DNA from 2 places in the Kosakonia calanthes genome. Region 1 is predicted to be linked to the other one. Evidence: predicted binding sites of a transcription regulator. Region 1 holds the regulator's gene; the other holds the start of a gene.
What was found. Region 1 encodes PhoB, which activates phosphate uptake and scavenging genes when phosphate is short. Its sites were predicted from a motif close to CTGTCATAAAACTGNCNNAT; they were not measured.
Positions count from the first base shown of each region.

Region 2: pitA (inorganic phosphate transporter PitA) is a predicted target of PhoB. The motif match lies at 6,383-6,402, and genes of this name have one in related genera.

Region 1 is NZ_CP151800.1:3,606,515-3,614,731, reverse strand. It holds gene sbcC (exonuclease subunit SbcC) at 1-2,784, opposite strand, end outside; gene sbcD (exonuclease subunit SbcD) at 2,781-3,983, opposite strand; gene phoB (phosphate response regulator transcription factor PhoB) at 4,181-4,870, shown strand; gene phoR (phosphate regulon sensor histidine kinase PhoR) at 4,892-6,190, shown strand; gene brnQ (branched-chain amino acid transporter carrier protein BrnQ) at 6,599-7,918, shown strand; gene proY (proline-specific permease ProY) at 8,003-8,217, shown strand, end outside.
Region 2 is NZ_CP151800.1:307,410-315,626, forward strand. It holds gene AAEY27_RS01270 (23S rRNA (adenine(2030)-N(6))-methyltransferase RlmJ) at 1-468, opposite strand, end outside; gene prlC (oligopeptidase A) at 674-2,716, shown strand; gene rsmJ (16S rRNA (guanine(1516)-N(2))-methyltransferase RsmJ) at 2,720-3,472, shown strand; gene uspA (universal stress protein UspA) at 3,550-3,987, opposite strand; gene uspB (universal stress protein UspB) at 4,377-4,712, shown strand; gene pitA (inorganic phosphate transporter PitA) at 4,812-6,308, opposite strand; gene AAEY27_RS01300 (NAD(P)/FAD-dependent oxidoreductase) at 6,540-7,730, shown strand; gene AAEY27_RS01305 (ATP-grasp domain-containing protein) at 8,037-8,217, shown strand, end outside.

The DNA of each region.
Region 1 (8,217 bases):
TTCGCTGGCTTTGCGTTTCAGCAAATAGCGGCCATGCAGGCGGGTTAACTGGTTGTTCGCCAGCCACACTAAGTTATCCAGCGTCAGACCCTGGGCGAACTTACGGAATTTATCGCCTTCTTTAGAACCGATCAGCGCATTCAAATGGCCCCAATCATCGCAGCGGGCGATGGCTTGCTCAATTTGCTGCAACAGCGTTTGCTGACGCGTGCGGTTGTCCGCGTCCTGCTTCAGTTGCTGGCGGAATTCGCCCTGGCGGGTGGTGTTTTCACGCAACTGGCGCGACACATTTTCCAGCGCCAGCCCGGCGCTTTCTGCCGTGGCATTTTCTTGCAGATCGGCAGGGCGCTGCGCCTGATGTGCGGCAACAGCTTGCTCGGCACTGGCGGCCAGCACCTGTTTTTGCTGGCAATCGGCGTCCAGCTTCTGGCGCAACTGCTCAAGGCGCAAACGTTCGCCATCATCAAGCAACGCGCTGAGAAACGCCTGTTGATCGGCGAACACGCTGTTCACCAGCGCGTCGGTGAATTGTTTTTCCAGCGCGCTTTCCGTGTTGAACTCTTGCACCAGTTGCTGTTGCAGCGTTTGCCACTGGCTCTTAAGCGACAGGCATTCATCATGCACTTTTCGCCAGCCTTCCAACGCCACGGTTTGCCCGTCTGCTGGCGTGTCATCCTCCGGCAGTGTATCGAGAATCGGCGTTAACAACGCCACCCGTTCCTGTAGCGCGGCCAGTTGTTGCTGCTGGTGCTGCCACTGTTGCGCTTCTTGCGCCCGCGCGGCCAGCCACTGCGGCTCTTCGCCTTCCGGCGGCAATGCCAAATCCAGTGTGGCAAGGGCCGACGCCAGGCTGTCGCGACGGTTGGCGACGGCCTGTTGATACTGCTCGCTTTGCTGGCGTAATTCGGTAATTTGTTGCTGCAATGTCTGGCGCTGATTGAGCAGATAAAGCTGCTGCTCATAGGCATCCTGCGCGCTTTGCCAACTGGTCAGATCGCGATGCGGTTCAAGCGTGACATTCAGCATCGCGCAGGCTTTGGCCCAATCCTCTAACCAGGCCTGTTCTTCCTGCTGCAAGGTTTTGGCTTCGCGCTCATCTTTTTCATAGCGTTCGCTCAGCCCTTTAAGCCGCTCGCTCAAGGCGACGCCAGCTTCTTTCATCTCGCGCACTTCAAGATCCAGCGCGTTAAAACGGGTCTGATTGACGCCGGGTTCGATGGCCTGATACTGCGCAACCGCCGGATGTTCCGTCGCGCCGCACAGCGGGCAGGGGTGCCCCGGTTGCAGGCGCGCGCGTTCGCTCTCCAGATCTTTGATGCGGCTTTCCAGTTCGCAGATGGTGCGCACTTCGCTCAGTAGCTGGTTTTTTTCTTTATACAGATCGCGTTTACGCGCCAACTCGGCGTTGAGCTTTTCCTGCTCCGCTTTCAGATCCAACAAACTTTGTTGGCGCTGGGTTAGTTGCTTACGCAGCGGCGCGAAACGGGCGTGCAAAGCGGTAAGTTGCTGGCGCAGCGGGCGGTTTTGCGCGCAAAGCGCCATGGCGGCAGACGTCTCTTCACTGCTTAATTCCAGCGTCGAAGTCGGCAGCGTGCGCAAACGCGCTTCATGGCTTTGCACGCGTTGTTGCAAGCCTTGCCACTGTTTTTTCTCTTCTTCTAACTGATTGAACAGTACGCGCCAGCCGGTGAGTTCACTCTGCCAGCGCTCAAAACGCGCATGCTCTGTGAGCCAACTGTCCAGCGTTTTTCGCGACGCCAACAACGCGGCATGCTGCTGACCCGCGCTAAAACGAATGCGCGCGCGCAGCGACAGGCTGGCATGTAAGCGAGCATTCACTTCTTCACTCTGGCTGCGAGTGCGCGCCAGCGCTTTACGTTGTTCTTCGAGCCTGTCCCACAGCGGGCGCAACTGCTGCGCCGGTTGTGCCCGTTCCAGTGCCGCCAACTGCGGCTGAGCGCTGGCCAGCGACTGCTGTGCTTGCGCCAGCGCGGCCTGCGCCCGCCCGCGCGCGGCGTGTAATTCCGCATCGCGGTTCAGCCATTGCGCCTGCGTCTGCACGGCGCGTTGCCCGGCCAGCAAGGTTTGCTCTTCGTCAGTAAGTGCCTGCAAACTTTGCGTAAGCTGCTGGCGCTGCTCATCGTTGAGTAAAACAACGCCTTCAGCCTGCGCCTGTAAATTCTCCAACTGGGTTTTCGCGGTTTTGTGTTTCTCAAACACCATCGCCGAAATTTGCCCGTAAATTTCGGTGCCGGTTAGCTCTTCAAGCAACTCCGCGCGTTCGCGGGGTTTGGCATTGAGAAACGCGGCGAACTGGCCTTGTGACAGCAGCATCGAGCGGGTGAAACGCCCATAGTCCAGCCCGGTGAGCGAGGCAGTGAGATCGAGTTTATCTTTCACTTTATCGGCAAGGATTTTGCCGTCGGCGCAGGTGGCAAGCTCGACGCGCGGCGCCTGCAAGTTGCCATCCGCCAGCCCACGGGCGCGGGTCTGGCTCCAGAACGCCCGGTAAGCGACGCCTTTCACTTCAAATTCCACTTCCGCCAGGCAGTCGGCGGTGTCGCGGGTCATTAAATCGTTTTGCGATTGCGACAAGGTGCTCAGGCGCGGCGTTTCGTGGTACAGCGCCAGACAAATCGCATCCAGTAACGTGGTTTTCCCCGCGCCGGTCGCGCCGGTAATGGCAAATAAGCCATTGCTGGCGAACGGCTCTTCGGTGAAATCGATTTTCCACTCGCCTTTCAGCGAATTGAGGTTTTTTAAGCGTAAGCTGAGGATTTTCATGCGTCTTGCTCCTCATCCAGCGCCTGGCAGGTTTCGCTAAACAGCGCCTGTAAACGCGCGGTTTGGGTTTCGTCGAGTTCTTCCTGCGCGAGGCGGCGGGCAAAAACGTCTTCCACTTTTAATTCGCTCAATGTTTCACGTAATTCCCCGGCGAGAATGCGCTCCCGCTGCTCGCGGCTGCGGCGAACCAGCAACACTTCCACCGGTAAATCCTCGGTCACTTGTTGAATTTTTCGCTGCATATCCGCCAGATAATCGCTGCTGACAATTTCAATATCCAGCCACACCGGCGTGTCTGCCGGGGCATCGCGCCACTGCTCAAGTTGGCGACAAATCTCCGCAAAATCACCTTTTATTACCGCTAGCGGCTGGGTTGGCGGAACCTCCAGCGCAGTCACTTCCGCCAGCTTGCCATCGGTGAAGGTCACCAGATTGACGCTTTTGTTTTTGCCCGTTTCATCAAAACTTAACGGGATCGGCGAGCCGCAATAACGAATGTGCGCCTGACCGCCAATTTTCTGCGACCGGTGAATGTGTCCCAGCGCGATGTAATCGGCGGGCGGAAAGTTTTGTGCAGGGAAAGCATCCAACGTGCCGATATAAATATCACGTACCGCGTCACTTTTGCTGGCACCAACGGTGGTTAAATGGCCGCTGGCAATAATCGGCAAACGTTGTTCGCGGCGCAGTGTACAAGCGGTGGTGAATTGTTGTTGGTAGTAATCGGTAATGGCAGTCAGCAGATGTTGCTGTTTCTCCTGCCCGGAAAGCCCCGCCTGGCTGACGGTAATGTCGCGCGGGCGCAAAAACGGCACCGGGCAAAACACGGCACCGGGCGCGCCATCACGGCGGTAAAGCAGAAACGGTTCGATGCCCGCGCTGGCAACCACCGTGGTTTTCAGGTAGGCGAGGATCTCTTTCGATTCATTGAGGGTGGCCACGGAATCATGGTTTCCGGCCAGCACCACCAGCTGACAGCCGGTTTGCTGAAGCTTGACGACAAAGCGGTTATAAAGCTCGCGCGCGTAACTCGGCGGTGAGCCGGTATCGAAGATGTCCCCGGCGACGATTATCGCATCCACTTCGTGGCTTTCCGCCGTGGCGAGTAGCCAGTCGAGAAAGGCGTGGTGTTCGGCGGCCCGGCTTTTACTGTAGAAATTTTGGCCCAGGTGCCAGTCTGACGTGTGAATGATGCGCATAGGGGGTCCGTGGCAAAAAAGCGTAAAGGGGATTATAAACATTAAGCAGATAAGGGACATATCCAGGCACAAATTTGCGCTGTCACACTTCTTCGAGTGGAGTCATATGGCGGTCATCTTATTCATAAATCTGTCATAAAACTGACGCATAATGGCGCCGCTATCTATACAGATGACTAATTAAAACAGGGCAAATCATGGCGAGACGAATTCTGGTCGTAGAAGATGAAGCACCCATCCGTGAAATGGTTTGCTTCGTGCTCGAGCAAAATGGTTTTCAACCGGTGGAAGCTGAAGATTATGACAGCGCGGTGAACCAACTTAATGAACCCTGGCCCGATCTGGTTTTACTGGACTGGATGTTGCCCGGCGGTTCTGGCATCCAGTTTATTAAACATCTAAAGCGTGAAGCGATGACCCGTGATATTCCGGTGATGATGCTGACGGCGCGCGGGGAAGAAGAAGATCGCGTTCGTGGGCTGGAAACAGGCGCGGACGATTACATCACCAAACCCTTTTCACCTAAAGAACTGGTCGCGCGAATCAAAGCGGTAATGCGCCGAATTTCGCCGATGGCAGTGGAAGAAGTTATCGAAATGCAGGGGCTAAGCCTCGACCCATCGTCACATCGCGTGATGACCGGCGAAAACCCGCTGGATATGGGGCCGACCGAGTTTAAACTCCTGCACTTCTTTATGACCCACCCGGAGCGGGTTTACAGCCGTGAACAACTGCTGAACCACGTCTGGGGAACCAATGTTTATGTTGAAGACAGAACGGTGGACGTGCATATTCGCCGTCTGCGCAAAGCGCTGGAACACAGCGGGCACGATCGTATGGTGCAAACAGTGCGCGGCACGGGATATCGTTTTTCGACCCGTTTCTGAAATTTGACAGGAGTGTGATGCGTGCTGGAACGGCTGTCATGGAAAAGGCTGGTGCTGGAGCTCCTCCTTTGTTGTATCCCCGCCTTTATATTCGGCGCGATTTTCGGTCATCTGCCCTGGTTTTTACTCGCGGCGGTTATCGGTCTGCTGATCTGGCATTTCTGGAATTTGTTACGTCTTTCCTGGTGGTTATGGGTCGATAAAAGTATGACGCCGCCGCCCGGCACAGGAAGCTGGGAACCGTTGTTATACGGCCTGCACCAGATGCAGATGCGTAACAAAAAGCGCCGTCGCGAGCTGGGTAATCTGATTAAACGCTTTCGCAGCGGCGCGGAATCCCTGCCGGATGCGGTGGTTCTCACCACCGAAGAGGGCATGATCTTCTGGTGTAACGGCCTTGCGCAACAACTGCTCGGGCTGCGCTGGCCGGACGATAATGGTCAGAACATCCTGAACCTGTTGCGCTACCCCGAATTTACTCAATACCTGAAGACGCAATCTTTCGGCAAACCGCTCAATTTGGTGCTCAATACCGGGCGTCATCTGGAGATCCGCGTGATGCCATACAGCGAGCAGCAGCTGTTGATGGTGGCGCGTGATGTCACGCAAATGCACCAACTGGAAGGTGCGCGGCGCAACTTCTTTGCCAACGTCAGCCACGAGTTGCGTACACCGCTTACGGTTTTGCAAGGCTACCTGGAGATGATGCAGGAGCAAACGCTGGAAGGTGCACCGCGCGAAAAAGCGCTGCACACCATGCGGGAACAAACCTCGCGGATGGAAGGGCTGGTGCGCCAGCTGCTGACGCTATCAAAGATTGAAGCCGCGCCGACTTTGCCGCCCAATGAAATTATTGATGTGCCGATGATGCTGCGGGTTGTGGAGCGCGAAGCGCAAACCCTTAGCCAGCAAAAACACACATTTAGTTTTGAAGTCGACGGCAATCTAAAAGTGCTGGGCAACGAAGAGCAGCTACGCAGCGCGATTTCCAACCTTGTTTATAACGCGGTCAACCACACGCCCGCCGGAACGCACATTATTGTGCGCTGGCAGCCTGTGCCGCACGGTGCGGAATTCAGCGTGCAGGATAACGGGCCGGGCATTGCCGCCGAGCATATTCCGCGCCTGACCGAGCGTTTCTACCGCGTTGACAAAGCCCGTTCCCGGCAAACCGGCGGCAGCGGCCTGGGGCTGGCGATTGTGAAACACGCGGTGAATCATCACGATAGCCGTCTTGATATTGTAAGCCAGCCAGGCAAAGGCACGCGTTTTAGCTTTGTCCTGCCGGAACGCCTGGTTGCCAAAGTCGCCGTCACGTAACCTTTCTGTCAGCTTATCTTTCCAGCGGCCTGCGACAACGGGCCGCTGTTCCTCGTTATCCGCTTCGCCTTAAACGTATTTTGTACGCTTGCTGCTTTTTTGTTCGCATGATCAGCCATGTGTTTTTCTTATAAATGGAGTATTTCACTGGTTTTATTTATCTGTGTGGTATAACCATCTGGTTTTGCGATCCCGACTTGCCTTTAAACGTTATAAGCGTTTAAATTGCGCCCCAGACATTGTCAGACCGACTGTGTTTGCGTGGTAAATCGAAAAACTATTCTTCGCCGCGCTGTACTTGAAGCATTTCCCGCTGATTTAACGCGATATTGTTACGTTATTGTTCGGTTGGAAGAGCCGAAAAAATCATCATTTTTACGACACCACATCCACAGGCAGTAAAAACTTATGACCCATCACTTAAAACCACGCGACATTGTTGCTCTGGGCTTTATGACTTTTGCCCTCTTTGTAGGCGCAGGTAACATCATTTTTCCTCCCATGGTTGGCTTGCAGGCGGGTGAACACGTCTGGACGGCGGCTTTTGGCTTTTTGATCACGGCGGTGGGCCTCCCGGTGTTGACCGTGGTGGCGCTGGCGAAAGTGGGCGGTGGCGTTGACAGCCTGAGCACGCCGATTGGTAAAGTGGCGGGCGTGTTGCTGGCAACGGTCTGCTATCTGGCGGTTGGCCCGCTGTTCGCGACGCCGCGTACCGCGACCGTCTCTTTTGAAGTGGGTATCGCACCGCTGACCGGCGACGGCGCACTGCCGCTGCTGATTTACAGCATCGTTTATTTCGCGCTGGTTATCCTGGTGTCGCTCTATCCGGGCAAACTGCTGGATACCGTCGGCAATTTCCTCGCGCCGCTGAAAATCATTGCGCTGACAATTCTTGCCGTTGCCGCTATCGTCTGGCCTGCCGGCCCGATCAGCCACGCGCTGGAGGCCTATCAGACCGCGCCATTCTCTAACGGTTTTGTGAACGGTTATCTGACCATGGATACGCTGGGTGCGATGGTCTTCGGTATTGTTATCGTGAATGCCGCCCGTTCGCGTGGTGTGACCGAAGCGCGTCTGTTGACCCGTTATACCGTTTGGGCTGGCCTGATGGCGGGCGTTGGTCTGACGCTGCTTTATCTGGCGCTGTTCCGTCTCGGTTCCGACAGCTCCACGCTGGTTGATCAATCCGTTAACGGTGCGGCCATCCTGCATGCTTATGTGCAGCACACCTTCGGTGGTGCGGGCAGCTTCCTGCTGGCAGCGCTGATTTTCATCGCTTGCCTGGTGACTGCGGTTGGCCTGACCTGTGCGTGTGCCGAGTTCTTCGCGCAGTATCTGCCGCTCTCTTATCGCAGCCTGGTATTTATTCTGGGTATCTTCTCAATGGCGGTTTCCAACCTGGGGCTGAGCCATCTGATCCAGATTTCGATTCCGGTGCTGACCATGATTTACCCGCCGTGCATCGTGCTGGTGGTGTTGAGCTTTAGCCGCTCGTTCTGGCACAGTTCAACCCGCGTTATCGCACCGGCCATGTTTATCAGTTTGCTTTTTGGTATCCTCGACGGCGTGAAAGCGTCCGCGTTTGCTGAACACCTTCCTGCCTGGACTCAGCGCTTACCGCTGGCAGAGCAGGGGCTGGCTTGGTTGATGCCGAGCCTGGTCATGGTGATTCTGGCGGCAGTCTGGGATCGCGCGGCAGGACGTCCGGTGACTTCCAGCGCGCATTAACAGCGGCAAACACGGTGAGTTCAACCACGGGGTAGCGCACTCCGTGGTTTTTTATTTTTGTGTTGGATAACGGCAGTGGAAACGATGGAAAGTACGAATAAGCTGAAGCGTGGGCTAAGCACCCGCCACATTCGCTTTATGGCGCTGGGATCAGCGATTGGCACCGGGCTGTTTTACGGCTCTGCGGACGCCATCAAAATGGCCGGGCCAAGTGTGTTGCTGGCCTACATTATCGGCGGGGTAGCCGCGTATATCATTATGCGAGCGCTGGGCGAAATGTCCGTGCATAACCCTTCCGC
Region 2 (8,217 bases), 1.5 Mb from region 1:
GGAAACCGGCGGCAGTTTGGCTTTTAATTGCTGATAACCGTCGGCGCGCGCAACGCGAGTACGCTCATCTTTCTGGAACTCCTGGCGCAGCAGCGGGAAATCGCTCGGGTGCAGTTCGGTCAGTTGCAGGCTGTCCTGCTCACGCAGCAGTTCGCGGGCAATCAGCGGGGAACCGGGGTAATAACGCAATTGTTCGCCACGGTTAAAGTGACGCACGACGTTCATGTAAGGTTCCAGTTCGGACGGTAAATCGTCTTGCTGCCAGATACGCGCGATGCCTTCCAGGTATTCGCCAGTGCGTTCCGCATGCTCGCCGGAAAGCTGATAGCGCCCCGCGCCCGCATGGGTGTCGAGGTAGAGAAACGGTTTCTCTTTTTCTTTCAACGCTTCGATGATCAGGCTTTGAACGGTGTGTTTGAGAACGTCGGCGTGGTTGCCTGCGTGGAAGCTGTGGCGATAACTGAGCATGGGTACGGAGATTCCAGAAATAAACGAGATGGCGCACAGTCTATCGCAGATTGCGGCAGATTGCCGCCGAACGCTCCGCTTATTGCAGCGATACCCGGTTAAGCGCAACGCCCACCATTGAAATCTCCTACACTTAACCCCATCCTAGACAACATTGCAAAGCGCCGTCGTGCGCTTTAATTCACCCATTTCAAGGACTGCGCATATGACCAATCCCTTATTGACGCCTTTCGAACTCCCGCCGTTTTCTCAGATCCTTCCAGAACATGTTGTCCCCGCGGTAACGAAGGCGCTGGGCGATTGCCGGAGCGCGGTAGAAAGTGTTGTCGGGCAGGGCGGCCCGTATACCTGGGCGAATCTTTGCCAGCCGCTGGCGGAAGTCGATGATCGTCTTGGTCGCCTCTTTTCGCCGGTCAGCCATTTGAACTCCGTTAAAAACAGCCCGGAACTGCGTGAAGCCTACGAGCAAACCCTGCCGCTGCTGTCGGAGTACAGCACCTGGGTTGGGCAGAACGAAGGGCTGTATAACGCGTATCGCGATTTGCGTGAAGGCTCCCATTACGACGAACTGAGCGTGGCGGAGAAAAAATCCGTTGATAACGCGCTGCGCGACTTCAAATTGTCCGGCATTGGCTTGCCGAAAGAGAAACAGCAACGTTATGGCGAAATTGCCGCGCGTCTTTCTGAACTCGGCAACATCTACAGTAATAACGTGCTCGATGCCACCATGGGCTGGACCAAACTGGTGACGGATGAAGCGGAACTGTCCGGCATGCCGGAAAGCGCCTTAGCCGCCGCCAAAGCGCAGGCCGAAGCCAAAGAACAGCAGGGCTGGCTGTTAACGCTGGATATTCCAAGCTATCTGCCGGTCATGACGTATTGCGACAACCAGGCGCTGCGTGAAGAGATGTATCGCGCTTACAGCACGCGCGCGTCCGACCAGGGGCCGAACGCCGGTAAATGGGATAACAGCCCGGTGATGGCCGAAATCCTCGCGTTGCGTCATGAACTGGCGCAACTGCTCGGCTTTGAAAGCTACGCCTTTAAATCGCTGGCCACCAAAATGGCGGAAAACCCGGCGCAGGTGCTGGAGTTCTTAACGGATCTCGCTAAACGTGCGCGCCCGCAGGGTGAAAAAGAGCTGGCGCAACTGCGCGCGTTCGCCAAAGCCGAATTTGGTGTCGATGAGCTGCAACCGTGGGACATCGGTTACTACAGCGAAAAACAGAAACAGCATCTTTACAGCATCAGCGATGAGCAACTGCGCCCGTACTTCCCGGAAAACCGCGCGGTTAACGGTCTGTTCGAAGTGGTGAAACGCATTTACGGCATCACCGCCAAAGAGCGCAAAGATGTTGATGTTTGGCACCCGGATGTGCGCTTCTTCGAGCTGTATGACGAAAACAACGAATTGCGCGGTAGCTTCTATCTCGATCTCTATGCCCGCGAAAACAAACGCGGCGGCGCGTGGATGGACGATTGCGTCGGCCAGATGCGCAGAGCCGACGGTTCGTTGCAAAAACCGGTGGCGTATCTCACCTGTAACTTCAACCGCCCGGTCAGCGGCAAACCGGCGCTGTTCACCCACGATGAAGTGATCACCCTGTTCCACGAATTTGGTCACGGCTTGCACCATATGCTGACGCGGATTGAAACCGCCGGCGTGGCGGGCATTAGCGGAGTGCCGTGGGATGCGGTCGAACTGCCGAGCCAGTTTATGGAAAACTGGTGCTGGGAGCCGCAAGCGCTGGCGTTCATTTCCGGTCATTACGAGACTGGCGAACCGCTGCCGCAAGAACTGCTGGATAAAATGCTGGCGGCGAAAAACTACCAGGCGGCGATGTTTATCCTGCGCCAGCTGGAGTTCGGCCTGTTCGATTTCCGCCTGCACGCAGAGTTCAACCCGGAGCAAGGGGCGAAAATCCTCGAAACGCTGGCAGAAATCAAACGCCAGGTCGCCGTGGTGCCTGGCCCGTCGTGGGGCCGTTTCCCGCATGCTTTCAGCCATATCTTTGCCGGTGGCTACGCGGCGGGTTATTACAGCTACCTGTGGGCCGATGTGCTGGCCGCCGACGCCTATTCCCGCTTCGAAGAAGAGGGGATTTTCAACCGCGAAACCGGGCAGTCGTTCCTCGATAACATCCTGACCCGTGGCGGTTCGGAAGAGCCGATGGATCTCTTCAAACGCTTCCGTGGCCGTGAGCCGCAGATTGACGCGATGCTTGAGCATTACGGTATCGAAGGCTAAATCTTGAAGATTTGTTTGCTCAATGAAACAGGCACCGGAGACGGTGCCTTATCTGTTCTTGCGGCCCGTTTTGGGCTGGAGCAGGATGACGACAACCTGATGGCGCTGGTGCTCACCCCTTCGCACCTTGAACTGCGCAAGCGCGATGAACCGAAACTCGGCGGCATTTTTGTCGACTTTGTGGCGGGCGGAATGGCGCACCGGCGCAAGTTCGGCGGCGGACGCGGTGAAGCGGTTGCCAAAGCGGTTGGCATCAAAGGCAGTTACTTGCCGGAAGTGGTGGATGCCACGGCGGGGCTGGGCCGCGATGCGTTTGTGCTGGCGTCGGTGGGTTGCCGGGTACGAATGCTGGAGCGCAACCCGGTAGTGGCGGCGCTGTTGGAAGATGGCCTTCATCGCGGTTATGCGGATGCGGAAATTGGCCCGTGGCTGCGCGACCGCTTACAGCTGATTCACGCTTCCAGCCTGACGGGGCTTGCGGACATCACGCCGCGCCCGCAGGTGGTCTATCTCGATCCGATGTTCCCGCATAAGCAAAAAAGCGCACTGGTGAAAAAGGAGATGCGGGTTTTTCAGTCGCTGGTTGGCCCGGATCTGGATGCCGATGGTTTGCTGGAACCTGCGCGGCAGTTAGCCATTAAGCGCGTGGTGGTGAAACGCCCGGATTACGCGCCGCCGCTGGCGGGTATTGCCACGCAATCGGCGGTGGTCACCAAAAGCCATCGTTTTGATATCTACCCCGGTTCCGGGGAATAAAAAACCCGGCCGCGTTGCGCGTACCGGGTTGTGATGTTGCGAAGCGGGCGGTTTTTACGCCGCTCGCTCACGAGGCATCAATCCTCTTCTTCGTCCCGCAGCGGGACAATCAGCATATCGACATGAACGGTGTTAATCAGCTGGCGCGCGGACGACATCAGCTTACTCCAGAAATCCTGATGATGACCGCAAACCACCAGGTCCATATCGTATTTTTTAATCGCATCGACCAGCACTTGCCCTAAATCACCGCTGCCGCTCAGGGTTTCGGTAATCGGGTAGCCTGCGTTGGTGGAAAGCTCAGTCAGCGCCTGGTGCGTTTCATCGGAGATGCGTTTTTGCATGTCGCCGAGATTCACATCAATCAGGCCTGTATAAAGATCGGAGTAATTTACATCGACATGTATAAGGGAAATTTTCGCGTTGTAAGGACGCGCCATGGATACTGCTTTCTCAACCAGCAATTTACTTTCGGGGGAAAGGTCGACGGCGATAAGGATGTGTTTGTAAGCCATAGTGTTACTCCTTCCATAAGTTGTCGATGACCATCGGGGTTGAAACCCTGATGCTGTTGCACTGCGCTCGCATCCTGCGTTTCACGTGAGCGTAGCGCCCGGCCTTAAGGATCTCATTGTAGAAGATATTTCTACCTTATAACGCTCTTTTGGCACCGTCAATCCGCCTGGATCACGATTCACTTAAGCAATATTTACAACCAGATGCATAGATGATGCTTTCGTTGCTGGCAAAAAAATAAAGTGATCTCCTACACTATAAATAAACCGTACGGAACACCGCCTGCGCAGCTGCCCCGTCCGGCGATTGGTAACACTCTTCGTTGTCTGACTCGGTTGGGTATCCAGGAGCGTGAGTCCTTGTGGGCTCTCGCCGGGGAGGGGATATGGTGATCAGCACTGTTGCACTGTTCTGGGCTTTATGTGTGGTGTGTGTGGTTAACATGGCGCGTTATTACTCATCGCTTCGCGCATTGTTAGTGGTACTTCGTGGTTGTGACCCCTTACTTTATCAGTACGTGGATGGCGGCGGATTTTTCACCTCTCACGGGCAACCCAGCAAACAAATGCGGCTGGTCTGGTACATCTACGGGCAACGCTATCGCGATCATCATGATGACGAGTTTATCCGCCGTTGTGAGCGAGTGCGCCGTCAGTTCATTTTGACCAGCTCATTATGCGGGCTGGTGGTGGTGAGTTTGATTGCGTTGTTGATTTGGCATTGAGTTGTAGGCCTGATAAGCGAAGCGCCATCAGGCAATTCTTTCGGAGATAAAAAAACGGGTCAGTTTCCTGACCCGTTTTTTATTGTGCGACACACCCCATCAAATCAGATGCAGTGAAATCCAGTACAGCGCGCCAGACAGAATAATCGATGCCGGCAGGGTAAAGACCCAGGCCATCAGAATATTGGTCACGGTTTTGCGTTGCAGACCGCCGCCGTCGACAATCATTGTCCCGGCAACAGAAGACGACAGCACGTGCGTGGTGGAAACCGGCATGCCGGTATAACTCGCCAGACCGATGGACACCGCGGCGGTCATCTGCGCGGACATCCCTTGCGCATACGTCATGCCTTTCTTACCGATTTTTTCACCGATAGTGGTCGCGACGCGACGCCAGCCGATCATCGTCCCCAGGCCCAGCGCCAGCGCAACGGCCATGATGATCCAGATTGGCGCGTACTCAATGGTGCTGAGCATATCGCCTTTCAGTTTCTTCAGCAGGCGCTGATCGTCCGCGCTGACATCCGGCTGCTTCGCCACTTTATCCGTAATATCGGACAGGCAAAGCATGATGCGGCGCAACTGACCACGCTGTTCCAGCGGAACCTGTTCGTAATTCTCAATGCCCGTCAGCATCGCTTTCGCGCGGTCCAGCGCACTGATTGCGCGACCCGGATGGCAATGGAACTCGCCCGGCTGTGTAGTCACTTCTTCCGGTGTTGGCAGCATTGGCGCCGCACCGGTCACTTTTTGCAGCAGCGCCGGATGTTGCTGGAAGTAGGTTTCCACATTGTTGACGGCATCACGCGTACGGGTGATGTCGTAACCGGAAGCGTTCATATTCACCACAAAGCCCGCAGGCGCAACGCCAATCAGCACCAGCATAATCAAGCCGATACCTTTCTGACCGTCGTTCGCACCGTGGGAGAAACTCACGCCAATGGCGGAGATAATCAACGCGATACGCGTCCAGAACGGCGGCTTTTTCTTACCGTCGATCTTCTCGCGTTCAGCAGGCGTCATGTGGATACGCGCGCGCTTTTTGGTGTTGCTCCAGTAACGACGCAGAATAAATATCAAGCCGCCCGCAATCACCAGACCGACGATCGGTGAAAGGATCAGCGAACCGAAGATTTCCAGCACTTTTGGGATATTTAAAGCGTCCACCACGGAATTACCGGACATCAGCGCATTGGTTAAACCAATACCGATAATCGCGCCAATCAGGGTGTGGGAACTGGAAGCCGGCAGACCCAAATACCAGGTGCCAAGGTTCCAGATAATGGCGGCAAGCAACATGGAGAAGACCATTGCCAGGCCATGGGCGGAGCTAACGTTAAGCAGCAGATCGGTTGGCAACATATGCACAATGGCATACGCAACGCTTAACCCGCCCAGCAAAACGCCGAAGAAGTTAAACACTGCTGCCATCACAACCGCCAGCTGAGAACGCATAGCGCGTGTATAAATCACAGTTGCAACGGCATTCGCAGTGTCGTGGAAGCCGTTAATGGCCTCGTAAAACAGAACAAAAACCAAAGCAAGCAAGAGTAATAGCCCGGTATGCAGATCCAGGCCGGCAAACAAATGTACCATAGGTCGTTAAGCCATTTATTGGGGACACGAACGCCGCGCATTATCAGGGACATTGGCAGCGTGGGCAAAGTGAAATATGTATTTTTTTTGACATTATTTCTTACAATCCACTTAAGTTTTAAAATTATCTTATATTTTTCAATGTTATGTTGCTTTTCGCACATCTGCGCTCTGGTGCGACCAGCATGAACTCTTTACAATCCGCGACGATTTTCAATTGAGGGTGCAGGTGTGGAAAGGTTTGATGCCATTGTAGTCGGTGCCGGTGCGGCGGGGATGTTCTGTGCGGCAATGGCAGGGCAGGCGGGCAGCCGCGTGTTGCTGCTGGATAACGGTAAAAAACCGGGCCGTAAAATCCTGATGTCCGGCGGCGGGCGCTGCAACTTCACCAATCTGTATGTCGAACCTGCGGCCTACCTCAGCCAAAACCCGCATTTTTGTAAATCCGCGCTGGCGCGTTATACCCAGTGGGATTTTATCGATCTGGTCAATAAACACGGCATTGCCTGGCACGAAAAGACGCTGGGGCAGCTTTTTTGCGATGACTCCGCGCAGCAGATTGTCGATATGTTGGTGGCGGAGTGCGAAAAAGGCAACGTGACGCAGCGCCTGCGCAGTGAAGTCCTCAATATTGAACGTTCTGAAGAGGGTTACACGTTGCAGTTGAACGGCGACAGCGTGCAGGCGGCGAAACTGGTGATTGCCTCCGGCGGTCTGTCGATGCCGGGGCTGGGCGCATCGCCTTTCGGTTATAAAGTTGCCGAGCAGTTTGGCCTGAAAGTGCTGCCGACCCGCGCCGGGCTAGTGCCGTTTACGCTGCATAAGCCGCTGCTAGAGCAGGTGCAAACGCTGTCAGGCGTTTCTGTGCCGTCGGTCATTACCGCTGAAAACGGCACGGTTTTTCGCGAAAATCTGCTCTTTACCCACCGTGGCCTGTCGGGACCAGCGGTTCTGCAAATTTCCAGTTACTGGCAGCCGGGCGAATTCGTCAGCATCAATTTGCTGCCGGAGTGTGACCTGGAAAGTTTCCTCAACCAGCAGCGCGACGCGCATCCGAACCAAAGCCTGAAAAACACGCTTGGCATGCAACTGCCGAAAAGGTTGGTTGAGTGCCTGCAACAGCTTGGGCAGATCCCGGACGTCACGCTTAAGCAGCTTAATAGCCGCGAGCAGGAAACGCTGGTCGATACGCTGACCAAATGGCGTGTTCAGCCGAATGGCACCGAAGGCTACCGTACCGCGGAAGTGACCCTCGGCGGCGTGGATACCCATGAACTGTCGTCACGCACCATGGAAGCGCGCAATGTGCCGGGGCTCTATTTCATTGGTGAAGTGATGGATGTGACCGGTTGGCTGGGCGGGTATAACTTCCAGTGGGCGTGGTCGAGCGCCTGGGCGTGTGCGCAGGCATTAGCGGAATAAAACGCGTAGCAGAATCTTTTCAGTAAGCGCGGCGAACCGTAAATTCAGCGCTAAAAATCTGCCTTAGTTACCGCGTTTCTTCTTTTTTCTGCCGCGCGTTTTTCCTCTCCATAATTTCTCTATATTTTGCCTTCATACTCCGGAGGCAATTCCTCTATTCACCCGTCATTTATACTTAATAACTCTATTAATTTCCGTAGGTTACGCTTAATTATCACGATAACTAATGCCGTTAATCGTCGGATTGCCTGCCAGTGATTTGTCGCATCATAAGGGGTATGCACAGCACAAGCAGGAATAATAAAAATGACCCTAACGACCGCACCGGACTTCTCGTCGGCGCAATTTCTTGGCATGGCCCCTTTTTTGCGCATGAGCATCGCAGGTGTCGATTTTTCGTCGATAACCCAGGAGCTGATCGCGCAAGCACAAAATAACCCTGATGCTCCCGTTCTGTGGATGAATCTCGCCACCGCGATGATGAGCC